Regions from separate parts of the Mesorhizobium sp. P2_F8 genome, predicted to be linked through region 2. Evidence: riboswitches for the same ligand, from Rfam matches in the RefSeq annotation. Region 2 holds a riboswitch; the other holds the start of a gene.
The links. A riboswitch is a leader RNA that binds a small molecule or an ion and turns the genes downstream of it on or off. The one in region 2 is predicted to bind thiamine pyrophosphate.
Positions count from the first base shown of each region.

Region 1: another riboswitch for thiamine pyrophosphate. It lies ahead of thiB (thiamine ABC transporter substrate binding subunit); the one in region 2 lies ahead of AC1DZP_RS09520 (YkoF family thiamine/hydroxymethylpyrimidine-binding protein).

Region 1 covers NZ_JBFUFB010000001.1:454,790-470,567, forward strand. The annotation lists gene AC1DZP_RS02195 (helicase-related protein) at 1-3,257, shown strand, start outside; gene AC1DZP_RS02200 (RNA-binding S4 domain-containing protein) at 3,275-3,673, shown strand; gene fdxA (ferredoxin FdxA) at 3,908-4,246, shown strand; gene AC1DZP_RS02210 (CarD family transcriptional regulator) at 4,617-5,198, shown strand; gene AC1DZP_RS02215 (amino acid ABC transporter ATP-binding protein) at 5,285-6,058, opposite strand; gene AC1DZP_RS02220 (amino acid ABC transporter permease) at 6,055-6,735, opposite strand; gene AC1DZP_RS02225 (amino acid ABC transporter substrate-binding protein) at 6,872-7,645, opposite strand; gene AC1DZP_RS02230 (RNA polymerase factor sigma-32) at 7,974-8,837, shown strand; gene AC1DZP_RS02235 (M48 family metalloprotease) at 8,853-10,322, opposite strand; gene thiQ (thiamine ABC transporter ATP-binding protein) at 10,583-11,365, opposite strand; gene thiP (thiamine/thiamine pyrophosphate ABC transporter permease) at 11,358-12,983, opposite strand; gene thiB (thiamine ABC transporter substrate binding subunit) at 13,241-14,239, opposite strand; TPP riboswitch at 14,283-14,397, opposite strand; gene AC1DZP_RS02255 (thiamine diphosphokinase) at 14,486-15,130, shown strand; gene AC1DZP_RS02260 (ABC-F family ATP-binding cassette domain-containing protein) at 15,132-15,778, shown strand, end outside.
Region 2 covers NZ_JBFUFB010000003.1:426,828-442,605, reverse strand. The annotation lists gene AC1DZP_RS09530 (ABC transporter ATP-binding protein) at 1-543, opposite strand, end outside; gene AC1DZP_RS09525 (ABC transporter permease) at 540-1,295, opposite strand; gene AC1DZP_RS09520 (YkoF family thiamine/hydroxymethylpyrimidine-binding protein) at 1,395-2,003, opposite strand; TPP riboswitch at 1,994-2,107, opposite strand; gene AC1DZP_RS09515 (LysR family transcriptional regulator) at 2,212-3,132, opposite strand; gene AC1DZP_RS09510 (SDR family oxidoreductase) at 3,278-4,015, shown strand; gene msrA (peptide-methionine (S)-S-oxide reductase MsrA) at 4,069-4,587, opposite strand; gene AC1DZP_RS09500 (glycosyltransferase family 39 protein) at 4,723-6,267, opposite strand; gene AC1DZP_RS09495 (hypothetical protein) at 6,463-7,170, shown strand; gene AC1DZP_RS09490 (hypothetical protein) at 7,288-7,611, opposite strand; gene AC1DZP_RS09485 (hypothetical protein) at 7,611-7,796, opposite strand; gene AC1DZP_RS09480 (hypothetical protein) at 7,781-8,002, opposite strand; gene AC1DZP_RS09475 (hypothetical protein) at 8,004-8,228, opposite strand; gene AC1DZP_RS09470 (glycoside hydrolase family 108 protein) at 8,228-8,935, opposite strand; gene AC1DZP_RS09465 (acyltransferase family protein) at 9,017-10,090, shown strand; gene AC1DZP_RS09460 (acyltransferase family protein) at 10,622-12,604, shown strand; gene AC1DZP_RS09455 (acyltransferase family protein) at 12,607-13,794, opposite strand; gene AC1DZP_RS09450 (SGNH/GDSL hydrolase family protein) at 13,830-15,778, opposite strand, start outside.

The DNA of each region.
Region 1 (15,778 bases), on a different contig from region 2:
TGCCGCTCAGGCTGCTTGCGCGTGAGGTCTATGGCCGCGTCTGCGAAAAGGTCGGCGCCCACAAGGTCGCGCTGATCACCGGCGAGGAGAAGATCCAGCCGCCCGGCGCCAAATATTCGGTCTGCACCGTCGAGGCCATGCCGCGCGAGACCGACGCCGCCTTCGTCGCCATCGACGAGGTGCAGTTGGCCGGCGATCTCGAGCGCGGCCACATCTTCACCGACCGTATCCTGCACCTGCGCGGCCGCCAGGAAACGCTGCTGCTGGGTGCGGCCACCATGCACGGCATCCTCCAGCGCCTCTTGAAGGGCGTCTCCGTGGTGACGCGGCCGAGGCTGTCGCATCTTGCCTATGCCGGTTCGAAGAAGCTGACGCGGCTGCCGCGGCGCACGGCGATCGTCGCCTTCTCCGCCGACGAGGTCTATGCCATCGCCGAGTTGATCCGTCGCCAGCAGGGCGGCGCCGCCGTCGTGCTCGGCGCGCTGTCGCCTCGCACCCGCAACGCCCAGGTGGCGCTGTTCCAGTCGGGCGACGTCGACTATCTGATCGCCACCGACGCCATCGGAATGGGTCTCAACCTTGATCTCGATCATGTCGCCTTCGCCCAGAATCGCAAGTTCGACGGCTATCAGTATCGCAACCTGACGGCGGCCGAGCTTGGCCAGATCGCCGGCCGCGCCGGCCGGTATCTGCGCGACGGCACGTTTGGCGTCACCGGCCAGGTCGATCCGCTGGACGAGGATCTGGTCAAGAAGATCGAAGGCCACGACTTCGACCCGGTGAAGGTGCTGCAGTGGCGCACCGCGCATTTCGACTTCGCCAGCCTCGACGCGCTGAAACGCTCGATCGAGACCAACGCCCCGGTCGAGGGGCTGACGCGGGCACTGCCTGCCGTTGATGCGCAGGCGCTCGAGCACCTGTCGCGCGACGAGGACATCCGCGCACTCGCCACCAATGCCAAACGCGTGGCACTGCTGTGGGAAGCCTGCGCGCTGCCCGACTACCGCAAGATCGCGCCGGCCCAGCATGCCGACCTCATTGCTTCGATCTATACGGACCTTGCCCGGCATGGCCATGTCGATGAAAATTACATGGCCGAGCAGGTGCGCCGCGCCGACACCACAGAAGGCGACATCGACACGCTGTCGCATCGCATTGCCCAGATCCGCACCTGGACATTCGTGTCGAACCGGCCCGGCTGGCTGGCCGATCAGGCACACTGGCAGGAAAAGACGCGCGAAATCGAAGACAGATTGTCGGATGCGCTGCATGAGCGGTTGACGAAACGCTTCGTAGACCGCAGGACTTCCGTCCTCATGCGGCGCCTTAGAGAAAATACCATGCCTGAAGCCGAAATTAGTCCTACCGGAACCGTCCTTGTCGAAGGCCATCATGTCGGCGAGTTGCAAGGGTTCCGCTTCACCGCCGACCAGACCGCCGGCGGCGAAGACGCCAAGGCTGTGCGCACCGCCGCCCAGAAGGCGCTGGCCGCCGAATTCGAAGCGCGCGCCGAACGCTTCGGTGCTAGCGCCAATGGCGACATCGCACTTGGCTCGGATGGCACGCTGCGCTGGATCGGCGCGCCGATCGGCACGTTGGTTGCCGGCGAAGACACGCTCAAGCCGCGCCTCGTGCTGCTGGCCGACGAACAGTTGACCGGCCCGGCGCGCGACAAGGTCGCGGCGCGTGCCGAACGTTTCGTCAATTTCCAGATCGAGTTGCTGCTGAAGCCGCTGGTCGACCTGAAGAACGCCGATCAGATTGCCGGCATCGGCCGCGGTATCGCCTTCCAGCTGGTCGAGAATTTCGGCCTCATCAACCGCCGCGACATTGCCGAGGAGATGAAGTCGCTCGACCAGGAGGGCCGTGCAGCCCTTCGACGGCTCGGCGTGCGCTTCGGCGCCTACCATGTCTTCGTGCCGGCGCTGATCAAGCCGGCGCCAGCCGGACTGGTGACGCTGCTGTGGGCGCTGAAGAACGACGGCAAGGACAAGCCGGGCTTTGGCGACGTGGTCCATGCACTCGCCTCCGGCCGCACCTCGGTGGTCATCGATCCCACTTTCGACAAGACCTTCTACAAGCTTGCCGGCTACCGCAATCTCGGCCGCCGCGCGGTGCGCATCGACATTCTGGAGCGGCTGGCGGATTTGATCCGCCCGGCGACCAACTGGAAGCCTGGTCTCGGCCAACGGCCGGACGGCGCCTATGACGGCCAGTCCTTCATGGTGACGCCGCCGATGATGTCGATCCTCGGCGCCACCGCCGACGACATGGAAGAGATCCTGAAAGGTCTCGGCTACCGTGCCGAGCCGAAGCCGGCCGTCGAGGTCAAGGCGCGGCTCGAGGCGCAGGACAATGCCGCGCGCGAAGCGGCGGCGGCGAAGGCCGCGGCTGAAGAGGCCACACGGGCCGAGCAGGCCAAGGCAGCGGAAGCCACGGCGGTCGACGCGGCTGCGGAGGCGCCGGTCGAAGGTTCGGAGCCGGCTGCCGCTGTCGAGGCCACCGCCGAAATTCCTGTCGAAACCATAGCGGAAGCGGCGGCCGAGCCGGTCGCGGAAGAACAACCCGAAGCGCCGGCCGAAGCCACGGAAGAAGCAGCAACCGAGGCCGTCGCCGACGCGGTCGCCAAACCCGTGCTGGCTGCCGAGCCAGAGACGGAAGCCGAACCTGTCGCGACTGCATCGGCCGAGCCAGTTTCCGAAGCTGCGCCCGCGGCTGAAGTGACGTCGGACGAGCCTGTCGTGGTAGCCGATGCAGCCGCCAGCGAGCCCGCTCCGGAAGCCGAGGCCCCAAAGCCGATCCTGTTGTGGCGTCAGGGCCGTTTCGAACAGCGCCCCCGCCATCCCGGCCGCAACAATCGCTCGCGCAACGGACAGGCGCGCGGCCGAAACGACGCGCCTGCGGATGCTGCCGGTGCGCCGGCCGCAGCCACGCCTGGAGAACGTCCTGCCCACGAGGGGCGGCGCGACGGCACCGGCAAGCCGCGCTTCGACCGCTCGAAGTTCAAGCCCAAGCCGCAGGGCGAGGGCGAGCAGCGTCGTGAAGGCCGCCCACAAGGCGAGCGCCCCGACCGACGCGAAGGTCGGCCCGACTGGAAGGGCGGCAGGCCGGATGGCAAGGGTGGCGGCCCCGATCGAGGCAAGGGCGGCGGAAAGCCGACCTTCCAGCCGAAGCCGCGCGAGGAGCGCCCGGTGCACTTCGATCCGGACTCGCCCTTCGCCAAGCTCGCGGCTTTGCGCGACCAGCTGAAGAAGTAGACTCAGGGCTCGCGTCGATGGTTGCCCCAACGGCTGCCCGAGACCGCCAGCGCATCGACAAATGGCTGTTCTTCTCGCGCGCCGTGAAATCGCGCTCGCTGGCGGCGAAACTTGTGGTCGCCGGCCGGGTTCGCATCAATCGCGACAAAGCAGCGCAGGCCTCCGATCTGGTCAAGCCTGGAGACGTCCTGACCATCACACTTGATCGTCGGATCTTCGTCTGGAAGGTGCTGACCGCCGGCGTGCGGCGTGGTCCGGCCGAGGAGGCACGCACGCTGTACGAGGATATCTCGCCGCCGCCCGCGCCGACGGGCGAAGCCCCTCCCGATGCAATTCCGGCGCTGCGCGAGGCCGGCAGCGGCCGCCCGACGAAGAAGGAACGCCGCCAGACCGACCGCTTGCTTGGTGATGACTGATGGGTCGGCCAAAAAGTGCGCGACGATTTTGGGGCAACGAGACGCACAAAACGAACCCTGAACCCGGCAAACAAGGCACTTCGCGGGACCTGACCGATCCCTACCGGGCCTGCAGTCTGGAATTCCATTTCGGAAACGCTGATGCCACCAGGCATGGCTGCCCTTGCAAGCGGCGGGCAAAGGCGTTACCTCACGGAAAAAGCCCAACAAAATGGGACGTCCCGGAGCCGACCGATGACCTATGTCGTGACCGACAATTGCATCAAATGCAAATATATGGACTGCATCGAGGTCTGTCCGGTCGATTGTTTCTACGAAGGCGAGAACATGCTCGTCATCCACCCCGACGAGTGCATCGACTGCGGCGTCTGCGAGCCGGAATGCCCGGCCGACGCGATCAAGCCCGACACTGAGTCAGGGCTCGACAAATGGTTGCAGATCAACACCGAATACGCCGAGAAATGGCCCAATATCACCGCCAAGAAGGAACCTCCGGCCGACGCCAAATCCTTCGACGGCGAGGCCGGTAAGTTCGAGAAATACTTCTCGGCCGAGCCCGGCGAAGGCGATTGACAACAGGTCCGCAAAGGCTGGTATTACGTTGGGTAAGAGACAGGTCACATAAAGCGCCTTGACAGGCGGCGCTTAACTGTGGCCTTCGCTTATGCAGCAAAACCTTGATTCTTCCGACTTTTTGTGTTACATCAGCCAAACATGCCGGTGACACAACGTCGATTTATGGCGCAGACGCCCCAAATCACTGAAAGGTGAAAATCTCATTCCGGACCAGAGCAATCTGGGCCAGGCGGTCGCACTATTGCGGTTTGCCGGTCCCGGCTTTTCCGGATGGGTTCATCTGTTGTGCGGCTAACGATCGGTTTCCCCGATCGCGCGAGTTCGGGCCGGCAGGACGCCGGTACCACAACAAGGAGTTCAGGGCGCAATGGCAACGATAACCCCGCAGAAGAAGTCCACCGCTGCGCGTCACGGTTTCAAGACCGGCGAGTACATTGTCTATCCGGCGCATGGCGTCGGCCAGATCGTCTCGATCGACGAGCAGGAAGTCGCTGGGCACAAGCTGGAACTGTTCGTCATCGACTTCCAGAAGGACAAGATGCGTCTGAAGGTGCCGGTCGCCAAGGCGACCTCCATTGGCATGCGCAAGCTGTCGGAAGAGGATTATGTCGAGCGCGCACTGAAAGTCGTGCAGGGCCGCGCCCGCGTCAAGCGCACCATGTGGTCGCGCCGCGCCCAGGAGTATGATGCGAAGATCAATTCCGGCGACCTGATCTCGATCTCGGAAGTTGTGCGCGACCTCTACCGCGCCGACAACCAGCCCGAGCAGTCTTATTCCGAACGCCAGCTCTACGAGGCGGCACTCGACCGCATGGCCCGCGAGATCGCGGCGGTCAACCGGATGTCGGAAACCGAAGCCGTGCGCCTGATCGAGGTCAACCTAAACAAGGGCCCTAAGCGGGGCGCCAAGGCCGACAATGAGGAAGCCGAGCAGGAAGAAGCTGCCTGAACTTTTTCAGCTTTGAATCCATGAAAAACCCGGCCTCGCGCCGGGTTTTTTGTTTCTGGGACAATAGGCTGAAGCGAGGACGGCGCCTACGCCTCACCGCCGCCTTCCCTCTCCGCTTCTTGCTTCAGCGTCGCAATGAAACGCCTGGTCCGCTGGTGTTCCGGATTGCCGAACAGCAGGGCCGCCGGGCCTTTCTCGACGATGACGCCGGCATCGAGGAAGACCACCTCCTGCGCGATCTTGGAGGCGAGGCGCAGATCATGCGTCGCCATCACCATGGTCGTCCCTTCGCTGGCGAGCTTGCCGAGCACGTCGACCACCTCTTGCGCCAGTTCCGGGTCGAGCGCCGAGGTCGGCTCGTCGCATAGCAGCACTTTCGGCGACGGGGCGAGCGCGCGGGCGATCGCCACGCGCTGCTGCTGGCCGCCCGACAGCGTTGCCGGCCAGGCGTCGGCCTTGTGTGCCATGCCGACCTTTTCCAGCAAAGCGAGTGCCCGCTCGCGCGCCCGCTCCGTTGGCCATTTCAGCACCGTCACCAGGCCCTCCATGACATTCTCGATCGCGGTGCGATGCGGAAACAGCTGGAAGTTCTGGAACACCATCCCGGTTTGCAGGCGCAAGCGCTGGATATCCCTGGACGGAACCTTGCCGCCGGGGTGGAACTCGAGCGTCTCGTCACCGATCCGCACCGTGCCGGATGTCGGGATCTCCAGCAGGTTGATGCAGCGCAGCAGCGTGCTCTTGCCGCCACCCGAAGGGCCGACCAGCGCCGTGACGCTGCCTTCGGCGATGGTGACCGTCACGCCCTTCAGCACGAGATTGTCGCCGAAGCGCTTTTCGATGTTGGTGAGGCCGATCATGAGCGCGCCTCCAGGAAGCCGCCATAGCGGTTGAGTCGTTCTTCCAGCCGCGTCTGCAAGGCCGACAGCACCGAGCTCATCGCCAAATACAGGATCGCCGCCTCGACATAGAGGATCAGCGGCTCATAGGTGGTGGCGACGATGCGCTGCGCGGCCTGGAACATTTCCGGCACGGTGATGGCGGCGGCCAGCGACGTATCCTTGACCAGCGAGATGAAGGTGTTGGAGAGCGGCGGCACCGCGACCCGTCCGGCCTGCGGCAGTATGGTGCGCCGCATCGCCTGGCTCCAGGTCATGCCGATCGAATAGGCGGCTTCCCACTGGCCCTTCGGCACCGAGCCTATTGCGGCGCGGATGATTTCCGACGTGTAGGCGCCGATGTTGAGCGTGAAGCCTATCAACGCGGCGGTAAAGGCGTCGAGCAGGATGCCGACCGACGGCAGGCCGTAGAAGATCAGGAACAGCTGCACCAGCAGCGGCGTGCCGCGGAAGATCCAGACATAGAAGCGCACAAGCGCGACCAGCGGCTTCGGGCCGAATAGCCGGGCAAGCGCTGCACCGAGGCCGACCGTCAAGCCCAGAACGAAGGACAGCAGTGTCAACGGCACGGTGAAGATCAGGGCCGCCCACAACAGCGAAGGCAGCGACTCCAGCATCAGTTGCAGCCAGTGCGGCACGTAAGACCCTCCAAATGGTCGAGGCGGCTTGATCAGAGCGCGAATGCGCTCGGCATATCATGACAAAAGCGGCGGACCGTCAAAGACGGCTCGCCGCTTGATATCTCATCAGCCGGAGACCGGCCTCACGCATGAATTACTTCGAAACGTCCTGGCCGAAATAGGTGTCGGCGATCTTCTTATAGGTGCCGTCGGCCTTGATGTCGGCCAGCGCCTTGTTGATCGCCGCAACCAGTTCCGGATCGCCCTTGCGCACGATGACGCCGGAATAGTCGGCGTTTTCCTCTTGCGCGGCGATCTTCACATTGGCGTCGGGCTTGTGCTTCTTGAAGTCGAGGAACGACAGGCTGTCATTGATGGTGGCGTCGGCACGGCCGGTCAGAAGCAGCTGGATCGACTGGTCGAAGCCGTCGGTGCCGACGAGTTCGGCGCCATTTGTTTCTGCGAGCTTGCCAAAATTCGAGGTCAGCGACTGCGCCGACTTCTTGCCCTTGAGATCGGCGAAGGTCTTGATGTCGGTGTTGTCGCCGCGCACGATCAGCACCGCCTTGGAGGCGATGTAGGGATCGGAGAAGTCGTATTTGGCCTTGCGCGCGTCGGTGATGCCGACTTCGTTGATGACGGTATCATAGCGATTGGCGTCGAGACCGGCGATCAGCCCGTCCCACTTGCCTTCGAGGAACTCGGCCTTGACGCCGAGCTTGTCGGCGATGGCCTTGGCGATTTCGACGTCGAAGCCCACCAGAGCGCCCGAAGTGTCATGATAGGTGAACGGCGCATAGGTGCCTTCCGTACCGACCTTGATGACGCCTGCCTGCTTGATCTGGTCGAGATTGGCGCCGGCATGGCCCGACGTGACAGCCAGAGCCTGCAGTGTTCCGGCGATGATAAGCGACTTGAGCCATTTCATTTTTCTGTGATCCCGTCCTTGGCCGGCTGTCCGGCATGTTGTGAGGGTTGGAAACTGGCAGATACAAGTCGAAAAAATAAGGAACAGGATTTCAAAAACAACCAACTTCTGAAATCAGATTCTCGAAATAGTGCTTTCTGGCCGCAATCGACAGGGTCACCGATCATCGCCGAGATCCCTCGGACAACAAATCCAGCCGCCAACGGCTACGGAACCATTTTCCTGCATGGCACGTTCTGGATTTCTAGGGCACGACGCTGCGATTTCAACCCGGGCGCCCTGCCAAGTTTGCAAAGTCATCCGCATCGCCTGAGCCAGGGAGCGCCTCATGATGGAAGACACTGCAGGACGGATCATGGTCCGCGCGGCAATGAGGGCTCCCTACCTCGAACGTGAAGAAGAGCACCGGCTCGCATTGCTCTGGAAAAAAGACAACGACCAGAACGCGCTGCACAGCATCACCGTTGCGCATATGCGGCTGGTCATTTCCATGGCCTCCAAATTCCGCCACTACGGTCTGCCGCTCGGCGATCTGATCCAGGAAGGGCATGTCGGCCTGCTTGAAGCGGCCGCCCGCTTCGAGCCTGAACGCGAGGTGCGGTTTTCGACCTACGCGACGTGGTGGATCCGCGCCTCGATGCAGGACTACATCCTGCGCAACTGGTCTATCGTGCGCGGCGGCACCAGCTCGGCGCAGAAGGCTCTTTTCTTCAACCTGCGCCGCTTGCGCGCACGGCTGGCCAACGGCACCGAACCGCTGTCCAACGCAACGCTCTATCGCGAGGTTTCGCAGGCGCTCGGCGTCTCCGAGGCCGACGTCGCGATGATGGATTCGCGGCTGTCGGCGCCCGACTCCTCGCTCAACATGCCGGTTGCCGATGACGCGGGTTCGAACGAGCGCATGGATTTCCTCGTCTCGGACGATCCTCTGCCCGACGAGGTCGTCGGCGACACGATCGATGTCGAGCGCCGCTCCGTGTGGTTGAAAGCGGCGCTCGCCGCCCTCAACGCCCGCGAGCTCCGGATCATCGAGGAACGCCGGTTGAGCGACGAAGGTGCAACGCTGGAAGCGCTCGGCGAGACGCTTGGCATCTCCAAGGAACGCGTCCGCCAGATCGAGGCGCGCGCCATGGAAAAGCTCAAGGTAGCGCTGGTGAAGCAGAATCCGGAATTTCTGGCGACTGCCGCCTGACCCGCGGCAGGCGTCTTACTTGTCGGTGACGATCTTGACCTTGTCGCCGGCCGAGACCGCGGCACCCGGCGACAGCGCGTTCAGCACGCGGAACAGGTCGAGCTTGCGGTCGACACCAACCATCTGGGCGGAAAGCGAGCCCATCGTCTGCCCGGGTTGAACGGTGACGACGCGGATATGCAGCGGCTTCAGCGCCGCCTTTTCCGCGGCACTGAGGATACGGAACGATCCGCTCACCGAACGCGCCACCGCATCCAGCGACGTGCTGGCCGACGGCGCCGCCGTCAGCAGCCGGTAGACCTGACCGCCGGCGCGGATCACGGCGATATCGAACTGCCAGCCTTCGGCACCGGCATGCGCGGTCGCCGCCTCGTTGCCGTTGATCGTTTCCTGCTTGACGGTGCTGTCGTCTAGCCCAGCCACCCAGCCGCTGCGGATATAGTCGGTGAGCGCCCGGTTCTTGTCGATCGAAACACCGTCGAAGCGGATCGCCATGTCACCAGGCCCTGTTGCCGTCACCGCCGCAGCCGAATTGTCGATGATGAAGCCTTGGGGCACCGAGAAGGACACGCCAAGGCCCGGATGCAGGAAGGTTTCGCCGCGCACATAGCCTTCCTCGGGCGTGTCGCCATAGAGCAGGCCGTCTATGCCGGCGAGGAACGAATCGCGGTCGCGCGTGCCGAAGCCGGGCGCGCCGAACTGGCGGGCATGGCGCTGCGCCAGATCGATGCGCTGCGGCGTGTTGGGGTGGGTGGCCAGGAAGTCGAGGCTGGCGTCGGTGGCGCCGCTGATCGAGCGGAAATCGGTATAGGCCGACATCGACTGCAGGAAGCGGCCGGCGGCGAAAGGATCGTAGCCGGCTTCGCCGATCGACTTGATGCCGATGGCGTCGGCCTCCAGCTCCTGGTTGCGCGAGAATTGCGCCAGTCTGAGCTTGCCTCGGATCAGCGCCGCCTTGGCGGTCGGGCTGTCGCCGAGCACATCCAAAACCACCTTGGTCGCCAGGCCTTCCTCGGCTTCCAGCTGCTGGCGCTGCAAGCCATGGTTGGCGGTGACGTGGCCCATCTCATGCGCGATGACCGCGGCAAGCTCGGCCGAATCATTGGCCAGCGCCAGCAGACCGCGCGTGATGTAGAGATAACCGCCCGGCAGCGCGAAGGCATTGACGTTGGGCGAATTCAAAATGGTGATGCGATAGGTCTGCGTCGGATTGGCCGACACGACGGTCAGGTTGCCGACCACCTTGGCGACCATGCGCTCGAGCTTGGGATCGGAGTATTCGCCGCCATAGGTGGCCAGGATGCGAGGATGCTGCGCCTTGGCCAGTTCGGCGAGCTTGCTGTTGGCAGCGACATTGTCGACAGTGATTGGCCTGTCGGAAGGCTGGAAGCCGGATTCCTGAACCTCGGGAGGCGTGAACATCTGGCAGCTCGCCAGCGCCACGGCAAAGCCGGCCAACGCGAGAAAGCGCGCCAGCGGATTCATTCGTAGTTTGTCAACGCCGATCGCCAGAACGGCTTCCTTTCGGGTCCCGGCGCATGACCACGAAAATCGGGGGCGATCTTCGGAAAATGTCATGCGCTATCTCAAACTGCTGCAGCATCCGTCGCGCGTCCCCTCGGGGGCGAGCGGCGGATGCTGCAGGCAAATCACGGCCTGTGCCGGACCAGTAGGGCGGACCTAGCCACACTCCTCCAGCCATGGCAAGCAAGCGCCGCATCGCCTGGAGCCGGTTTGACCGTAAATTATGTCCGCTTCCGGGCAACATCTCGTGATACGGCATCCCCGGCACCCGTGCCGATATAGCGCCGGAACACTTCCGGGCCAGCCCCGGTGAAGAATTCGTCCGCCTTGCCGGTTGCCGCGACAACGCCATTGTCCAGAAACACCACGTGCTCGCCGATTCGGCGGGCATCCTCGGGCTGGTGGGTGACGAACAGCACCGTCATGCCTCGTTCGACATGCACCGCGGCGACCAGATCCAGCATGTCGTCGCGCAGCGCCGGTCCGAGCGAGGCGAAGGGTTCGTCGAGCAGGAGCACTGGCCGGTCGCGCACCAGGACCCGGGCCAGGGCGACGCGCTGGCGCTCACCGCCGGAGAGTTCGCGTGGCAGGCGCTTTTCCTTGCCGGCAAGGCCAGTGCGTTCGAGCGCCTCGGCGATCGCGGCGCGGTCCGTGTCGGTCAGCAGCAAGGATGGCGAGCGGCCAAGCCCGACATTTTGCTCCACCGAAAGATGCGCAAAGAGATTGTTTTCCTGGAACACCATCGACACAGGCCGCGCCGACGGCGGCTCAGCGCTGACATCGGCCCCACCGATCAGCACGCGGCCCGACTGCGGCGTCTCGAAGCCCGCCACTAGGTTGAGCAGCGTCGACTTGCCAGAACCGCTCGGCCCCATGACGGCGGTGATTTTCGCCGCGGCGAAATCGACATCGAAAACGAGCGGCGCCTCGCCATAGCTGAACCACACCTGGTCCAGCCTCACCGGGGCGCCCTTTTCAGTCCTGCTGGCCACCCCGTCAGGCATCCCGGTCCTTCTCCGTTCCCAGCCAGTGCGTCGCCATGATCAACGCGAGGCAGACCAGGCCGAGCAGCAGCGCCAGGCCGGCAGCGTCCTGCGTGCGGTAGCTGCCCATGCGCGCCAACAGAAGGTAAGGCAAGGTCTGCACGGAATCACTGCCGAACAGCGCGATGACGCCGAGATCGCCGAGCGACAGCGCCATGGCGAAAGCAAAGGCGGTGGCGAGCGGCCGCCGCAGCGACGGCCAGTCGACCAGCATCAACCGGTTCCAGCCCGTGATTCCGAGCTGCGCACAGAGCCGTTCGTGACGCTCGCTCGCCGCATCATAGGCGGGACGGACAGCGCGCAGCGCGAACGGCATTGCCATCACCGCGTTGACGGTGACGACCATGACCGGGGCGATGGCAAAGACATCTCCGACATGGCGCAGCAACAGGAACCAGCCGGCGCCGACGACGATCGGCGGCACGACGAGGACAAAACCGGCGCCGGTATCGGCGGCATGCTCGAGCATCGCCTTTGCGCCGGAGCGGCGGTTCAGCGCCAGCGCCCGGCGCGCCATGGTCAGCGCCAGCGACAGCGTCACGGAAAGCAGGGCCGACAGGAAGGCCAGCACCGCACTGGTCAGCGTCGCCTGCCGCACGACGGCCTCGCCGGCCAGCCGGCCGAGATCGGCGCCAAGCCCGGCCATCACAGTGGCCGCCATCGGTCCGACGACAAACAGCAGCGCGAGCACGATGAGCACGACGTTCAGCAAGGTTTCTGTCCCATTGACGGAGAGGTAGCGGCGTGGCGCCACCGGCAGATTGGTGTCGCCGACCACATTGGCGCCAAGCCGCGTCAGCGCCAGCACGACGACAAACGTCAAGGCAATCTGCAGCAATGTCAGCGTGACGGCCCGCGCGGGATCGAAATCGAAGCGCAGCGCCTGGTAGATGCCGACCTCCAGCGTCGTCGCGGCCGGCCCGCCGCCGAGCGTCAGCACGATCGTGAAGGATGTGATGCAGAGCATGAACACAAGCCCGGCGACACCCGGCAACGCCGCACGCAGCGTTGGCCATTCGATCAGCCGGAACGCCGGCCGCGCGCCCATGCCGAGCTGGCTGGCCAACCGCCACTGATCGGCGGGAATGGTCTGCAATGCCTCGAGGAACAGCCGCACGCTGAGCGGCAGGTTGAAGAAGACATGCGCGACGAGGATGCCTGACAGGCCATAGATGCCCGGCCAGTTCCCACCGCCGATCACCGCGAACACGCCGGCGAAATAACCGGCACGGCCATAGAGAGCGAGAATGCCGAGTGCCGCGACGATGGCCGGCAGCGCCAACGGTACGGCGAACAGCTGCAGGATGAAGGCGCGGCCAGGGAAGCGCGGATGCCGCGACAGCGCGCGCGCCACCAACAGCGCCGGCCCGACCGAAAGCAGCGTCGAGAGCGCCGCTTGCAAGAGCGTGAAGCGAACGACGCGCAGCAGATAAGGATCGAAGGCTGCCCAGGCGCCGGAGAAGTCGTGAGCGCCTTCGAAAAGCAGCCCGGCAAACGCGCCGCCGATCAGCAGCGCGATGGCGGCGAGCGCGACGATGCCGGCGGTGATGCGGGGGTCAGCTGGATGGCGCGTGGGCATGTCGCGCTACCCAACGCTGTCATGGGTGTCAATTGATTGAAATGCTTGGCTAAGGTCTAGTTCCCGCCCACCCCCCTCTGTCCTACCGGACATCTCCCGCGCAAGGGGGGCGATTGCTCGTTTCGCCACCCAGGCCAATTTCCAAAATGGCAGGAATGAGCGAGGCGACAGAGCTGCCGATCTCCCTCCTTGCGGGGGAGATGGCCGGCAGGCCAGAGGGGGGTGACTTGGCACAAACATATGGCGAATCTTGAATCCTACTTGCTCATCGCCGCCAGCCATTCATCGACCCAGGTCTTGCGGTTGGCGGCGACCTCCTCCGGGCTGAACAGCAAGGTCTTGGTCGGCTTGACCAGTTTGTCGAAGGCCGGGTTGAGCGGCTTGTCGGTCTTGCCGGCCGGGAACATCCAGTTGGTCTCCGGGATGGCATCCTGGAATTTCGGTCCGGTCATGAAAGCCATGAACTTTTCCGCCAGCGGGTTTTTCGCCCCAGTCGTGGTGATGCCGGCGACCTCGATCTGCAAATATTCGCCCTCTTCGAACGACGCTGCCTGGTAGCGCTCGGTGTTCTCGGCGACCATGTGATAGGCCGGCGACGTCGTGTAGGACAGCACCATCGGCGCCTCGCCCTTGGTGAACAGGCCATAGGCCTCGCTCCAGCCCGGCGTCACGGTCAGCACTTTCGACTTGAGCTTGGCCCAGGCTTCCGGCGCCTTGTCGCCATAGACCGACTTGACCCACAACAGCAGGCCGAGACCCGGGGTCGAGGTGCGCGGATCCTGGATGACGATCTTGTCGTCGGCGCTGCCTTCGACCAGGTCCTTAAGGCTCTTCGGCGGGCTCTTCAGCTTTTCAGTGTCGTAGACGACGGCGAAATAGCCATAGTCGAAGGGAACGAATGTATCGTCGCTCCAGCCGCCCGGCACATTGACGTCGGACACCGCGCCATGCGGCGCAAACAAGCCCGTGGCTTTGGCATCGGCGGTGAGATTGGTGTCGAGGCCGAGCACGATGTCGGCCTTGGTCGATGCCCCTTCCAACCTGACGCGGTTGAGCAGCGCGACGCCGTCGGCGACGGAGACGAACTCGACATCGCAGCCGCACTCGGCTTCGAATTCCTTTTTCACAACCGGACCCGGACCCCAGTCGGCGGTGAAACTCTCATAGGTGTAGACGGTGAGCTTGTCCTTGGCCAAGGCAGGTCCGGACAGGGCCACAACCACAGCTGAGGCAAGGGAGTAGAAAAGCGTGCGCATCGGCGCCTCCTTCGTTCGAATTGAAAGGAATTGAGGCGCCGGACTGTCCGAAACGTCTAATCCCTCCGCCGGTACAAACCGGATCAGGTTCAGCGGGTTGGCGAGTTTGCCTCTCAGCCGGTCCGCGAAGATCGCGTCCGGCACCCCGTTAGAGCGTTTCGAGACATAGGCCGGGCCGATCCCTCACGCAAGTGGCAGTTTGCCGGCCTTCCGTTTCCCGTGCCGGGCTGGTAAGGGCCACACGATATGAGCACATTCACCATCCTGCTTGGCGGCGATCTCATCCGCACGCCACGGCTCGACCACCAGGTCGAAGGCTCCCACGTCATCGCCGCCGACGCCGGCATCGGCCATGCGCGTCTGCTGGGCCTTGTCCCGGAACTGTGGGTGGGTGATTTCGATTCCGTGCCGGCCAACCTGCCGGACGACCTCGCCGCCGTGCCCCGTCGGACCTTTCCGGCGGAGAAGGACCAGACCGATGGCGAACTGGCGGTCGCCGCCGCACTGGAGCGCGGCGCGACCCGCCTGGTGCTCGCCGGCGCTTTCGGCGGCAAGCGCGCCGACCACGCCTTCCTGCATCTGGCACTTGCGCTGCGGCTGGCCGAAGCCGGAACAGAGATAGTTTTGACCAGCGGCGCGCAGGAAGGCTCTCCGCTGCTGCACGGGAAGTCCAGCTTCGACTATGCCGACGGCACGTTGTTTTCTGTCCTCGGCTTTTCCGATCTTTCCGGCCTGACCGTTGCCGGCGCCAAATGGCCGCTCGACCGCGTCAAGGTGGCGTTCGGTTCGTCATTGACCATCTCCAACGAGGTCAAGGGCCGCCTCGAAATCACACTCGGCCAGGGCCGCGCGCTGTTGCTCGCCCACCCTTATCCACTACCTGAAAGCTGACATGGCCCCGCCCCTTCTCAATCTCGACGGGATAAAACTGACCTTCGGTGGCACGCCGCTGCTCGATGGCGCCGCCTTGACCGCCTCGGCCGGCGACAAGATCGCGCTGGTCGGCCGCAACGGGTCTGGCAAGTCGACGCTGCTGAAGATCGCCGCCGGCCTGATCGAGCCGCAGGACGGCGAGGTATTCCGGCAGCCTTCGGCGACAATTCGCTATTTGCCGCAGATGCCCGACATGGAGGGTTTTGCGACGGTGCGCGCCTATGTCGAGGCCGGGCTCGGACCTGCCGACGATCCATACCGCGCCAGCTATCTGATGGAGCATCTCGGCCTGTCGGGCGAGGAGCGGCCAAACGATCTTTCCGGCGGTGAGGCAAGGCGCGCGGCACTCGCCCGCGTCATGGCGCCGGAGCCCGATATTCTGCTGCTTGATGAGCCGACCAACCATCTCGATCTCTCGGTGATCGAATGGCTGGAAGAAGAGCTCGTCCGCACTTCCTCGGCGCTCGTCGTCATCTCGCACGACCGCCGCTTCCTCGAGCGCGTATCGCGCGCCACCGTCTGGCTCGATCGCGGCCAGACCCGCAGGCTGGACAAGGGCTTTGGCCATTTCGAGGAATGGCGCGACCTCGTGCTGGAAGAGGAAGA
Region 2 (15,778 bases):
CCAGCGATGGCGCCGCCACATCTGCTCGAGCCAGCGCTGCATGGCGGTGCGGGTCAGTGCATCGAGCGCGCCGAACGGTTCATCGAGCAAAAGCATGTCGCGCTCCTGCACCACGGTGCGCAACAGCGCCGCGCGCTGGCGCATGCCGCCCGAAAGCTGCGCCGGAAAATGCCGTTCGAAGCCGGCAAGCCCGAACTCGGCAAACAGCGGCGCAACGCGCGCCCGCGCCGCCTTGCGCCTGATGCCTTGCACTTCGAGCCCAAGCGTCGTGTTGTCGAGGATGCGTCGCCACGGCATCAGCGCGTCACGCTGCGGCATAAAGGCGAAATGCCTGCCGTGGTCGTCGAGCGGCGTGCCGTCGAAGAACATCTCGCCCTCGCCGTGCTGCGCGCCGGTCAGAAGCTGGAACAGCGTCGACTTGCCAGCGCCCGACGGCCCGAGCATGGAGACGAATTCACCGGCACCGACGCTGAGCGAAATGTCGGCGAGCACGTCGAGCCGGCCAAATGCCTTGCGCACATGCCGCAGTTCGAGCCGGCTCATCGCCACGGCCCCGTCCCGGCGGGGTGCTGGCCGGCGGCCCGTTCCCAGGGCATGGCAAGGCGCTGCAGGAGCACCGTCAGCCCAAACAGAGTGAGCGTGAGCGCGGCGCTGACACCGACGGCGGCCAGCACCAGATCGGGGCGGAAATTGTTCTTGGCGTTGAGCATGTAGATGCCCAGCCCCTTCGCGGCACCGGCATATTCGGCGAAGATGGCGCCGACCACGGCATAGGTGATGGAGATCCTCAGGCCGGCGAAGAAATAGGGCAGCGCCGAGGGCAGTCGCGCCAACAAGAAGACGCGCCAGCGCCCTGCCCCCATGGCGCGCAGCATCTGCCCGATCTCGGCCTCCGTCGCCTCGTAGCCCTGCACCAGCGCCACCAGCATCGGAAAGAAGGTGACCAGCGCCACCAGCATGATCTTGGGCATCAACCCGAAGCCGAACCACAGCACCACCAGCGGCGCGATCGCCACCAGCGGCAAGGTCTGGCTGACAATGAAGACGGGAAACAGCGCACGCCGCAGCGGCCGGAAGAAGTCGACCAGCATCGACAGCGCAAAGGCCGCGCTGAGCGAAAAGGCAAAGCCGATCAGCGTGGCCCGGATGGTCGGAATGGCATTGTCGACCAGCGCTTCGCGATTGAGCATCGCCTGCTCGAACACACGCGAAGGCGCCGGCAGTGTCGTCGACTTGATGCCGGAATAAGTGGCATAGAGCTCCCAAGCCAGCAGCAGCAACCCGACCGAAATCATGGCCGGTGCTGCCTTGACAAGAAGGCTCGCGATCGGGCTCGAAGCGGCTGATGATGAGACCACGGGCATAACCTTTGACGGGGTCGCGAATGCGGCCGCTCAGCTGGCCGACGGGCTGTTCGCCGAGACCGTGACGTCGAGGGTTACGTGGCCGGCGCCTGGCCCGAAGCGGCAGAAGGCTTCGTCCAGCGCCGAAAAGATCGCGCCGGCATCCCCGCGCAATTTCGTGCAGAAATGCTTCGAGCGCTCATAGACGCCGGACTGCTTGAGAAAATCGATGCAGCCATAGATCTCTTCCATGTGGTCGTCGGTGCCCATCACATAGAGCGAGAACTGCGCTGCCGCCGGCTGGCCGGTCAAAGCCGCGCCACGCACCGCGGCGATTGCCGCATCCTTGCGCGGGCCGAGGGGGCCGACAGGCCCACCAAGCGCATCGGAACGGCAGATCGGATCATCTGGCTCGCCAGGGCAGCCGCGCGAGATGGTGGCTGACAACACGCAATGTTTGCCGCTGCGTGCCGCCGCCACGAACAGGTCTCGCATCGCCGGAAACAGCACTTCGGGCGGCCCGACCAGCAAGGTCGAGATGTCGTCGGTCTCGATCCTGAGCCGATCGCGGTAGGGGTCGAGCCCATCCAGCGCGCCAAGGATGACGCCGACGAAATCGTCGGCCATGGGATATAGGGAAATCTGTGCGCCTGAAAACATCGCCCGCCTCGCTCCGCTGGTATTACCCAGATCAGCTTCTAGGGTCTGTGGGCTTGCCGCCCCCTTCTCAGCCCCGACCGTACGGAGCACCCCTGTGGATGCGCGGGTTAAAGCACCATTCGAGTTGAAGCGAAAGCCGTTTTTTTGGTGTGCTCCTCCAAAAGCATTGCGCCAGGCCTGCGAAACCGGACCGTCGAGCGACAAACTTTCAACCAACAGGCGTTGTCTGGCGCCCAGTATGCGCATGGCGCAGGAAATCGACGAAGGCCCGTACGGTTGGTGCTGTATGACGCTGCTTCTGATAGCAGAGGAACCAACCGGGAAAGGCCGCGCACCAATCATCCAGCAGCGACACCAGCTTGCCGGCATCGATCAACGGGCGCACGAGGTCTTCAGCCCAAAAGGCGATGCCGACGCCCTGCACGGCGGCGGCAATCGCCATGTCGCGGCTGGAGACGACAAGCGGACCATTGACCACGACCGAGAACCATTCGCCGCCTCTGGCGAATTCCCATGCGTAGGGCCCGGCACTGCCCGGCCGGCGCCAATTGATACAGCGGTGCTGGAGCAGATCGGCCGGTGCCGACGGCGATCCGTAACGGGCGATATAGTCCGGCGAGGCCACGGCGAGTTGGCGCTGCGTGCCGCCAAGCGCCACCGCGACCATGTCAGCTTCGAGAAATTCGCCGAGCCTGGCGCTGACATCATAGCCGGCCTCGACAATATCGACGGCGGCATCGTCGATCGTCACATCGAGCACGATGTCCGGCCATACCTCATGAAAACGGCCAAGCAACGGCTCCAGATAGGTGGCGGCGGCAACGCTGGGCATATGGACGCGCAAGACGCCGGCCGGTGTGTCGCGCAAGGCCGTCGCATCGCCGACCGCCGCCTCCATCTCGGCCATAGCCGGCGCGAAGCGCGCATGCAGGCGCGCGCCGGCTTCGGTCAAGGAGAGGCTGCGGGTCGTGCGGTTGAGCAGGCGCAGGCCAAGCCGCGTTTCGAGCTGACGGATCGTCTGGCTGAGCGTCGACGCTGAAATCCGCAGATCCTCAGCGGCACGGGCGAAGCTGCCATGCGCCACGACAGCGGCAAAGGCTTTCAGCTCGGCATAGTCGCTACCTCGCATTATGCCAGATTCTCCAATGAGTATGATGGCATCCTATCGCATTTTCGGTATGGCTTCTGCTGCCTAGCTTGAGGACATGCCTCGAACGGCTGCAATCATCGGCATCGAGCACACCTGAATTTCCCTCTGAGCAGGAGCAACGAACATGCAGAAACTCAACGGAAAAATCGCTTTGGTGACCGGCGCCTCCTCGGGCATTGGCGCGGCAACCGCGCTGGCGCTGGCGGAGCAAGGTGCTGTCGTCGCCATCGCGGCGCGACGTCGGCAGCGTCTCGACGACCTGGCGGCACGCATCCGCGACAACGGCGGCGAGGCCTTGGCCATCGAGACCGACATCACCGACGAGGCGCAGGCCACAGCCATGGTCCGGCGCGTGCTGGAAAGCCATGGCCGGCTGGACCTGCTGTTCAATGTTGCCGGTGTCGGCGTCGCCGCCCCCTTCCAGAACACCACCACCCGCGAATACCGGGAGATGGTCGACCTCAACATTCTGGGTCTGCTCTACACGATCAACGCGGCGCTGCCGTCAATGAAACGGCAGGGATCAGGCCACATCGTCATCGTTTCGTCGGGCACCGGCCGCTACATCCACCCGTCGGTGGTCTATTCCGGCACCAAGCATGCGGCCAGCGCTATCGCCGAATCACTGCGCCGCGAAATCGGCAAGGACGGCATCCGCGTCACGGTGATCGAGCCGGGCGCGGTCAGGACCGAGTTCACCGCCAATATGCGCGACGATGTTCGGCTGGCTGTCGAGCAAAGGTTGGGCGACATGGAGCAACTGGAGAGCGAGGACATCGCCGCCGCCATGCTCTTCGCGGTCTCGCAGCCACCAAGGGTCAACGTCAATATCCTGACCCTCTATCCGACACAGCAGGCTTGATTCGCGACGGCGGCAAGGTGTGGATCGGGGCCTTGGCCCCGATCCTGTAAACCCTACGAAACCGCCTTCTCGCGAACCGGCAGCTTCCAGCCCGGCCTGACGAAGTGGCAGGTGTAACCGTTGGGGTATTTCTCCAGATAGTCCTGATGTTCAGGCTCGGCTTCCCAGAAGGGACCGACCGGTGCGACCTCGGTGACGACCTTGCCCGGCCACAAGCCAGAGGCGTCGACATCGGCGATGGTGTCTTCGGCGATGAGCTTCTGTTCATCGCTCGTGTAATAGATCGCCGAGCGATAGCTCATTCCGACATCGTTGCCCTGCCGGTTACGGGTCGTCGGATCGTGGATCTGGAAAAAGCGCTCCAGCAGCGTGCGATAGCTGATGACGGCCGGATCGAAATTGATCTCGATGGCCTCGGCATGGGTGCCATGGTTGCGGTAGGTGGCATTGGGCACATCGCCACCGCTGTAGCCGACACGGGTGGAGATGACGCCGGGATAGCGCCGTATCAAATCCTGCACGCCCCAGAAACAGCCGCCGGCAAGCACTGCGCGTTCGGTCGAAGTCGCCATATCACGTCTCCTCAAAAAGCAATTCCAGGAAAAATGCGTAGTGGTTTTCCGTCTGGAATTGCGCAAAAAGCAAGTTGGATCTCCCCATAAATGGGCATTGTCTCTTGCTTCGTCCAGCGGACCGCCCGACCTGCTTCAGTTGCCGGGTTGGGCGAGGCTGTCGATCACACTCGGCAGCTGCGGCGCGCCGGGCGGAACGGCGGCAAAGCTGATCGCCATCGGCGGCGCCTTGAGCGACCAGTCGAAGAGAACGGTTTTGACCGGCAGTTTGCCAAGCCACGCCTGCAGATAGGGTGGCACGTCGCGCCCGGGCCAGACCAGGAGTATGCCGTGATCGCGCAGCCGCTGCTTGGTGATCCAGGGGGCGTACTGCATGTTCAGCTCGGTGAAGATCGACGGCTTGTCATAAGCATTGAGGCCCGCCAGCGGCGCAACAATGTTATGGCCGCCGACGATGTCGAGCCGACCGGGCGTCGCCGCGTGCCAGACGGCTTCTGCCTCATCCGAGATCTTCTGCGCCGGCCAGCAGACGGCGTCCATGCGCCCACGCAGATTGCATTTCGTCCAGCGGATGCCCGCATAGGCACCAGATATGCCGATGATGCAGATGAGCGCGCAGATTACCAGCTTTCGCATCTCGACGGCGCCGAGACGGTGGCCCAGGAAGGCGAGCGCCACGACGCCTGCAAGATTGTACATCGGCGCGCCCCAGGCCTCGCCTGTGCCGGTGAACAGGGACGCCACCATGATGAGGATCGCCGGGCCAAGTCCCATCCACAAGAGATAGACGAGCGTACCGCGCCCGACCGGCTCTTGCGGCGGGGGCGAGCGCCGAAGCAGCCCGGATATCGCCAGCACCAGAAAAAAGCCGCAGAGTCCGGCCGCCTGGACGCCGATATAATAAAAGCGGGAGCGATGCGCCATCACCCACTGATCGCGCCAGGCGGCGTAGGTCAGCGGCAGGAAATCGACGCGGTAGAGCTCGATGGCCAGCGGCGCCGCGACAGCGACGAAAACCGCAAGCCCAAGCCATGGCCAAGGCGTGGCGAGCCGGCTGCGTGCCCGCGCGTCGGACAACAGCCAGATCGCGCCAAACAGCAACAGCAGGCCGGTCGAGAACTTGGCGTAGAGCCCGACGCCCGACACCAGTCCGAGCGCCAGCCACCAGATCGGCCCACCGCCGCGGCCCGCACGCCACAACAGCCAGCAGATAGCGGCCCAGAAGGGCATCTGCGCGTAGTCATGATTGAACTGCGGGGTCGGCCAGCCGAAGAAATAGAGCGACGGCATCAACAGCACGGCGGCCAGCGCACGCCTCTGCCCGAGCATGTCGCGGGCCAGCAGATAGACCAGGACGAACGTCGCCGAGATCGTCAACTGCGCCACGAGATATTGCGGCCAGCGGAACGATCCTGTCAGGAGATGGCTGGTCTCGAGCAGCCATGCCGGAAGTTGCGGATGCTTGTAGGTCAACAGCACCCATTCGCGTCCCCACATAAAGCCTTCGACGACATCGTTGGGCGGTGAGACGTTGATAAGCGCCGGTGCCACCGTCCAGCACAGGATCTGCATCAGGCACAAAAGCGCCAGCAGGTGCCATGGATGACGGATCAGACTGGACAAAACCGATGGGGAATCGACGCCGGCGGCGGGCAATCCCGCCGGCACCAAGTGATCCATGGATCCATCTATCCCCACCATGCGGCGCTTAAATCACATAGTCCGGTTTGACGAACAGCCCCAAAAATCGAAGCTTACGAAAAAGTATAGCTGTGTGCCATTGCAGCACCAAGATCGGGCAGGAGCATCGGCGCTCCTCTCCCCAGGCAGGACAGCGTTGCACGTCTGACCCTGTCTGAAAAAATCCGGGTCCCGATGCGCCACCACCATGCCGTCATCCACTACCGTGCGCTCGACTTCTGGATGGCGCGTGCGGCCGTCCTCGTCATCATCTGCCTGCAGCTTCTGGTCATCAACAACCTCTTCTTCGGGCCGCGCTGGCTGGCGCCGGCGCTGGAAGCCGCCCTGCTGCTGCCCTTGTCGGTGGCCACGGCCTGGACACAGGTCGCCACAAGAAAAGCGGTCGAGGATCACGAATGGCATGCGATCGGCCAGTTTCGCGTCATGATCCGCAGAACGGCCCTGACCATGACCGCCATCATCAGCGTCATGAATTGCGGCTCGCTGGTCCTGCTGGTGCGAGCCTTGCTGGAGGGGCACGCCGGCAACAGCGGCACGACGCTGTTGATCGACGCGCTCAACATCTGGGTGACCAACGTCATCGTCTTTGCCCTGTGGTTCTGGAGCACCGACCGGGGCGGGCCGCCGACCTGCGGCCTCGTCAAGCTCGCGCAGGCTGATTTCCTGTTTGCGCAGATGACGCTGAACGACCGTGATCTCCGCGATTGGCTGCCCGGCTTCGTCGACTATTTCTTCCTCGCCTTCACCAATGCGACAGCCTTCTCTCCGACCGACACGCTGCCACTCAGCCAACGCGCCAAGCTGTTGATGATGGCCGAGGCCATGATCTCGCTGCTGACCATCGCGCTGGTCGCGGCACGCGCCGTCAACATCCTTGCCTGATCGGGCCGGAACGCAAAAAGGCCCGCCACCTTGCGGCAGCGGGCAGGCTCTGGAGTGCTAGGGATCAACCAAGCATAGGGTCAACGAGCGGCGGAGGGGTTGGTTGCCGTTTGCGGTTCACTCCTGCACCCCCGGCTTGAACCTGCGAACGACAAACTCGAACAGGATGTCCGAGATCCACATGGCGCAGACGCCGATCAGGAAAGCCGCGGCAAGCGTGGTGGTGTCGTCGGCGGGGTCGGGCATCGGCAGGCCGGCGATCCTGACATAGGACACCACCGGCAGCGTCAAATAGGCCGCGGCAAGCGCGCCGCAGATCGGCGAAGCCACCATTTCGCGCAGCTTGTAGCGATGCCGCGACAGCGCCCGCAGGACGCCACCGGCAAGGCCGGCGGCGACGACCGGTCCCTTGATGCCGAGCAGGTCGAACAGATCGTGCATCACGACCTCCATCCACAAAGCGCCTGGCCCTTTTCATTGTGCGCCAGGATCGCCGCCACCGTCGCGCCGGAAAGGGTCGCCACTTCTGCCTTTGCCGGCCGGATGGGATGCTCGACCGCGCAGAACGACCCGCCAGCACTTGCGCAGCCGGCCAGCAGGAGCGAGAGCACTATGATCTTGACCATTTCGCCAGCCTCCCCCTGTTGTCGTCCGGCGTCCGGCCGGCAACGGCGTCGTCGATCTTCTGGGCTTGGCGGCGCGCCGCGGCGTCGGCGGCATCCTGCCTGCCCTTCTGGCTGGCCTTGCCTTTGGCGTAGGCCGTCCAGAGACCGGCGAGCGCGGCACCCATTGCAAGCAGATACGGCCACAACTGGCCAAGGAGCGCTCCCATCTCATTTCTCCTCGACCGGCGGCGGCGGCGCGACCATGCCGAGCGGACCGTCACGCACCGCGTTGATGATGATCTTGGCAAGGGCAATGGCGCCGCTGATCTGAAGCGCGGTGCGATCGGCGACGCCGAACATCGTCCAGTCGAAGCCGACCAGGGCGCCACCGCAGATGATCGCGATCAGCGTATTGAGCAGATTGTGCAGCGCGTTGGTGTTGAGGAATTTCATCAAAAGAGGCTCCCGAAAAGATCGGTGACGTGCTGCCGGAAGGCCGCGAGCGCTCCGGCAATGAGGACGAGGATGCCGGTCGCGGCAGCAGTCTTGACGGCCGGCGGCACGGGCTGGGCCGCCCGCGCCCCGCCAATGGGCTTTTCGACGCCGGGCGACGGCGCGGCCGGCACAGGCGCCGGCGCGGTCACAGGTGCCGCCGACATCAGCAAGGCCTGAGCCCGCACCGACGCGACGCGATCGGACCAGCCGCGGCCGAATGTTGCCCATGTCGGCAGCCGTTTGAGAAACGCCAGCCGCGCATCGCAAAGCCCGTCGATGGTGACGCCGGCCGGCCTTGCCCTGGCCGCGGCAAGGGTGGCCGGCCCGATCCGGCCATCCTGGGCGACGCCCAGGGCCGCCTGCAGGGTCTTCGCCGCCCTGCCCGGGCCGCTGTTCACGGCGAAATCGAACACGGCGCAGTCGACCCCGCCGGGCAATTCGGCGCCGAGCACCGCATCCCAGTAGTAGCGGCGGAAGACGGTAGCGACCTGCTGGTCGCTGATCTTGCGCAGGTCGGCCTTGGTGGCATTCGCCTTCACATAACGGCGGAAGTTGGCGAGCGTCACGCCCTTCATGGTGGCGCCGCCGGGGTCGACTGGATTGTCCGACCACCCGCCTTCCGATTTCAAGACGAGCGCAAGCGCCCGCGCAAAGTTGCGGTCCATGGCAGTTCCTTTCCGCCCTCTCCGGGCAGGTTGCTGAGTTTTGGAATTTGGCTATAGTTGGCGCAGGACGAGGGAAATAACTTGCTGAACAACAATGCGCGAATATTCGCGCTCGATGGGCTGCGCGGCATCGCCGCGCTGTCAGTCTTCCTTCAGCATTTCGCGACCGACACACCCTGGCATCCCCTCACCTTTGCCTGGTGCGGGCTCATCGGCGTTGAACTGTTTTTCGTGCTGTCCGGGTTTCTGATGGGCAGGAAGTATTCGACTGCCCCAATTTCAGGCTCGGCGGTGATCGACTTCTGGGTCAAGCGCGCGGCGCGCGTCCTTCCACTGTTCTTGATCTGCGTGACGGCAGCCTATGCCTGGCTTTTGCTGACAGGTCGTGGCCAGCCTTTTTACGGGTTGAAATGGGATGGATGGTGGCACCATTACGTTTTCTGGGCCGGCCAATCCGTGTTCTGGACGATCCCGAGAGAGATCCAGTTCTATCTGGTTTTTCCGCTGATCTGGTGGATTTGCCAGCGTCTGGGCAATGCTGCCAACTTCCTGCTGCTCGCGGCGGCGGCCATTCTCCTGGGAGCCGCTATCGGCACGCCCGTTCTCATGCAGGCCGCCCCTCTGTTTCTCGCCGGCGTCGTTGCCGGGCGTATCGAGCTTGAGCCGGACAAGTCGTACGATGTCCCATTGGTTGCGCTGCTGGTCCTCTACGTCTTGTCCTGGCCTGGCATGATCGATGTCCTGGAATTGCCAAGATCCCTTTTCGGCGGCACGCTGTACCTTGTCTATCTGCCTTCTCTCGTCCTGGTTTCGACAGCCTCCCCGCTTGCCCAGCGCCTGTTGGGGCGGGGCGTGCTGAAGTGGTATGGCGACATCTCCTATTCCCTCTATCTGCTCCACCTGCCCATCCATGTCGCGCTCAAGATGTGGACGCCAATTTCGCTTTTGCCCAAACCCATCTGGTTCGGGCTGACATTGATCGTTGTGACGATCGCCAGCTACTGTTCATTCCGCTACGTCGAGACGCCGCTGCGCAGACGCATATCGCGCCTGGCGCCCAAGCCACCGGCGCCTCAGCAACCGGTTGCCAATGGCGGTGTTCGATCCGGCCAGCCAGCACCGGAGGAAGCCTTGGGGGCGCCGGCGCTCACATAGCGGCGGACGTTGGCGAACATCACACTTGGATGGAACAACTCGGGTTGGGGAAATACCACTCTGAACCCGAAACGCTCGGCGAGTGGTCCAGTCACTCGGCCGGCTGGATTGTCGAAACCCTGACGCGCATTCCGATCAAGGCATTGCAGACCCTGTCCAGAAGCCACCGCTCGACGCGGCAAACCGGCCCCTGTCCATGGACTGGCTGCCGGCCCTTTCTCCAACGGTGTAGATGATGAAGCCCGAAATAACGAAGAAGATGTCGAACGCCGCCAGGCCCGAAATTGTAGATGTAAGGCGTTGTCCAGTGCCCCCGCGTCGGCATGAAGGGGTGAAGCACACGACTGACCAGGACCATCAATGACGCGACGGCGCGCAGGACCTGGACGTTCCGATAGTGCATAGCCCCGAAGTCTCCAAAGCCATCCTCTATCGGCGGCTGCCGGGCAATTACAGCATCGCACCACCGCCCGATGCGATGACAAGGTCATTGCGTTGGGGATTGGGGATTATCAGCACCCGGAAGGCGCAATGGATTGCCTGGAATATGGCCTTCGCGTAGAGACGATTTCTATGAATCAAATGGTAGAAGCCAAGTCGACCACGGATATTGGCAGCAGGTCGGATCATCGTTCAGATATCGACGTCTTGCGGGCGATTGCGGTTGCTGCGGTCGTGCTGTTTCATCTCGGCTGGACGACGGTTAGCGGCGGATTTGTTGGCGTTGATGTCTTCTTCGTAATCAGCGGATATCTGATATCACGCATCATCTGGACTGAGAGCGCGCAAGGTCGGTTCTCACTCAAGAATTTTTACGCTCGGCGCGCTCGCCGGCTGTTGCCAGCCCTGTTTGCAACCATCATCGTCACCTTCGTCGTCGCCGCTTTTCTGTTCATACCGGAGCAATTCCAGGACCTGTCGAGGTCAGCGATATTCTCTCTGCTTGGACTGGCCAACGTCGATTTCTGGATGCAGTCAGGCTACTTCGATTCCGGCGCAATTCTGAAGCCGCTGCTTCACATTTGGACGCTCGCCGTTGAATTGCAGTTCTACGCGTTCTGGCCCTTCCTCATCGCCATGGCCGTTCGAAAAAGCTATTGGGTGGCCTTCTCTTTGATCGCTGCAGCCTTCGCTGCATCACTTGCGGGTTGCCTGTGGATGATGGGGTACGATCCGACGGCAGCCTTTTTCCTCGTCCCATTCCGCGTCTGGGAGTTCGCTGCAGGCGGGCTGGTGTTTCTTACCGAGAGACGGCTGTCGAAAGTGTATGCGGACCTGCTCTATGTCGTGGGGCTGGCCGCGATCCTGTTTGCCATCTTCGGCTATTCAGGACGGACGGCTTATCCTGGCGTTGCCGCTCTCGCGCCCGTCCTGGGCGCGGCATTGATGCTGCTCGGCGGTCAAGGCCGGCTGGCAAGACAGGCTCAGTTCAGACCGGCTATCTACCTCGGCAAGATCAGCTATTCGGTCTATCTGGTTCACTGGCCGCTGGTTGTCTTCATGGTGTATAGATTTGGCGCCTTGGAAGTGTGGCAGATCCTCGCCTCGCTTGTTGCAACGTTGGCCCTTGGCGCAGCCAGTTACCATTTCATCGAAGTGCGCTATCGCAAGCCGCGCCCGTTGAAGTTGGGGAAGACGTTGATTTTCGCCTGCCTCACTGCCGGCTTCATGGCAGCCGCCACAGAGAGCTGGGCGACAGATGGGTGGGTCTGGCGGATGCCTGCTGCATTCCGTAATGCTTATGTTTTGGACCTGAGAAAAGAACACACATACACCTTTTCGAACTCCACTCCGTTGCTGACACCGCACGATTTCAAAACCACCAAAAGGCATCTTCTGATCATTGGAGACTCTCAGGGAGCGGATATCATTAACCTGCTCGTTGAGACTGGCGCGGCAAAACAATTCGAAATTATCTATCGCCAACTCGATTGGCGGTGTGGCGTACCGACCCTCCCTGTCGACCTGTCTGACAGGTATTGGAAATCAATAAACCCGTTTGCTGCAGCAGTTATGAAACCCTGCAACGAAGCGTACTCACTCATCCGGTCTACACCGGCATCGCTAGAGCATGCCGATCTGGTGATGATCGCGCTGTATTGGCAAGATTTCGCATTTCCATACGTCCAGACTTCGGTTGACGAAATGCGATCCCAAACAAGCGCTCCAATCTACGTTGTCGGCAGCAAAAATTTCACAGGCAGCAGCCTTCAGTTGCTTAATAAGCACGGCACCTTTGCAGGCATCGACGAGTACGCATTCCGAGAAATCAGCCCCGTGGCTAGAAAGATCGACACTTTCCTCAAGACGCTATCGCACGTAAGTTATATCGATCCGTTGGTTGCCGTATGCCCGCATAACCAGTGCGAAATATTTACCGACAAATCCGCGCCGGTTTTTTGGGATAGCATGCATTGGACGAAAGCCGGTGTGCAACTTATAGCGGCCAAGAACGGCGTAGCCATCTTCCCGTTTCTCGACACAAAGCAGGCGGCCGGCAAGAACTCACCCTAGGGTTAGGCGGCGACAGGCACTGCCGGCCTCTCGAGCTTGACCCCATCAATCTCGACACGCTTTTTGCCGGCGCGTCGCGAGGCAAAGCGTTTGCCCCATTCATTGGTCCAGTTCTCCCATGCGTGGAAAGTCAGCGTTGCGACCGGGACGATACACAGTAACGATATTGAGAGCGCAAGCGCATAGGCCTGAAGTTCGCTGAGCCCTGAGTGCCGAAGCCGTCCGAACAACGGAAAAAGAGCAGCAATAATCGGACCATGCACTAGGTAGACCGAATAGCTGATATCGCCTAGCCATCTCGTTGCCGCGTTGACCAGCGGCTTGATGGGGAACAGGTAGAGCCCAACCAGCAGGCAAAAAAACATCGGCCCTTGCCAATAGATAGCCGGGCCAAATGGCACCCTACCCGTGACAATCACATAGAACTGAAGCGGCACGGACGCCAGCAGGACGGCGCCGATCGCCCGTCTATGGGTCCATTCGCCGGCAATCTGAACCACATGAAACGCGATGATTCCGAACATGAACATCGGCGCCAGGTCAAATATCGATTGACGAATGTAGATGCCCGGGTCTGCCACTAGATCCCCGATGACCGAGCGAAAGACCGTGGCCACGACGAGCGCAATGACAAGCGCTCGGATCGCCAAGGTTACACTTTTGGTCTTCGCGTAAATGAAGGGGAACACCAGGTAGAACGCCATCTCAACACCAATCGTCCAACCCGCAAAGATGATGGAGGTCTGGTAGCCACGGCCTGGGATGAAGTTGAAAATAAACGTCAGGTTCGCCAGGATCGTTTTGAGATTGTAGGGAAGGCCGGCCGGGTTCCACCAATACGAAAAGATTACGACGGCATAGAACAGCGGAGCTATCCGAAAAAACCTCCGCAGCATGAAGCCGAGATATGGCCTCTGTTCGTTGTCGTGCTTCGGCATTGTGAGACAGAGGGAAAAGGCGCTCACAAGGAAGAACAGATTGACGCCCATGACGCCGCTTCGGACTAATGTTTCCGGCCACCATGAAAGCACAAAGCGCGGATTGGGCATCAGCGCGACGTGAGCCATCACGACCCACAAGGCGGCTATACCACGCAGCGCGCTGAGGTAGGGGAAGCGGTCCGACTTGCCCGGCGTCATTGTTTTTCCCAGATCGACCCACCGCCAAACCGTGATGTCCCTGCCGTACATGGATTAGAATTTCGACGCAAGATCACCGCCGGGCGCTAATGCTCGATGTCGCGAAGGTCGGTGACGATGATGGTTTTGCCTGCGCCGTTCGCGCGCGCCCCCATGAAGCCGCCAAGGTATGGCCCGGTGAGCGCCACGGTGCCAAGGCTGGCACCGCTGACGAAGACTTGAAGGTTAGACGTACCGGCCGCAAGGATAAGCCGCCATTGGCGGGCCACACCGCTAAAATCCACGGCGTTAAGAGCGGTCGTTGCGTATGTGGCGGCGCCTGTCAACTGGTAGACGTTGACGAAGCCGGAGGCATCCAGTCCGACGCCGACTCCCATACGGGCTGTAAGGGGGCCAGCACCACCAGAGGCTACTGTCGTGACGCCGTACAGGATGAATTGAGTGTCCTTCGCCATGTTTGAGTTGAAGGTGATGTCGAGCCCACCCGCTGCAAAATGCGGCGAGATCAGGAGATCGTCTTCAATGAAGGCGCTGTCTGGACCGGCCCCATAGTGCGTAATCGTCTGCAAGGCGCGATCCCTCCAAAGGTCACGGCTTTGCGCACCTCCGACGAATGCCTTCTTGGTTCTCGTCCTTCTCGATCTAACGTAGCTAAGGCCGAGGGAGGCTGTCCCGCCACCGGATGCCATGGTGAGCAGATGGAGCCCAACGGGAACGTCCCGCGCGATGCACACTTCGTGATCATGCACAAAGTCACCGCCAAAAGCGGCTGTCGACAGTTGGTTGATACCACCAACCGACACTTGATCCCAAGCGACGTCAACACCGTTCTTGCCGCCAGCCCAGATGGGATAGGCGATGCAGATGTCTAACCCCGGCACGTCGACGCGCACCGCAACCTTGAGGCTCTTGGCGTGGTCTATGGCGTCCGAGATTAACTGGAAGCCTGTCCGTGTGGCCGGCGCAGGGAGGGGCGCATTCGCTGGATCGATGGTAACGGCTCCCTCGATGGTCGATATAAACTGTTCAGGACCAGCAAGACCAGCATGAGGATGCAAGAAGGGGGTCGCCATCTGTAAGCCAATAGCCCGATAGGTGATTACCGTGGGGTGGCATCCATCCGGCACAAGGTCCGACACGCGGTAGCGGCCAGTGCGCACCCATGAGTTGATCAGGTCGTAAACCTCGATGAGAGGCGCATCGGTAGCCAGTGCCACGTCCCGCATGATCTGAACGTAGTTCTTCAGTCGGTTTGCCTTGTCGGGCGTCCCCAAGGCGGCAATAGCAAACATCGGATTGGGCGTCTGCAGGATCGGAATTTTGCCGTACTTGATGCAAGCATTGACAAATGTCAGCAGGTTTTTCCGATATTGATCCGGTGTGGTCGGGGGTATGTTCTGGCAGTCATTGATGCAGTGATTACAGATGACGATCTCCGCAGTGCTGACGGCCATCTTGGCTTCGAATGTTGAGCCGGAACCATCGGTGCCCTCAAGCATCTGCTGTGAACGGGAACCGCTGACCGCACGATTGGTGACCGTAACGGCAGAGCTAAAATAGTAATCCCGCAGCACGGATTGCAGCTTGTCCGGGGCGGGCTGTGGAGTAATCCCTCCAAGACCGCTGTCAACACCGAGCATAGTGCTGTCCCCAAAGCACTCAATCTGTGTGGACACGCCGTTCCACATGTCAACGGCCTTTGCCGCCAGCGCGGCCTTTGCGCCGCCGTAGGCAAGCAAAATGTTATTGTCCACATAGGCTTTGACGCTTTGCTGTGTGGGCACTTTTTGATCGCTGTTTGAGTGCATGTCATCTTCATCGACGATGTCAGATTTCAGCACCGGATCGGCATCCCCCGTAATGCTGAGGCTGGTAGTGCCGATGACTGGGTCGACAGTGTTAAACTGGTACGTTTTCGCGCCGTTCCCCGACCCCAGTTGCACGTAGACAGTGGTCCCCTTCTGCATAGTCCGCGACGTGCGCGCGTCAGCTGCGCGGTACCATACGCCTTCGCTGGCCGTGTAGATGCCATTGG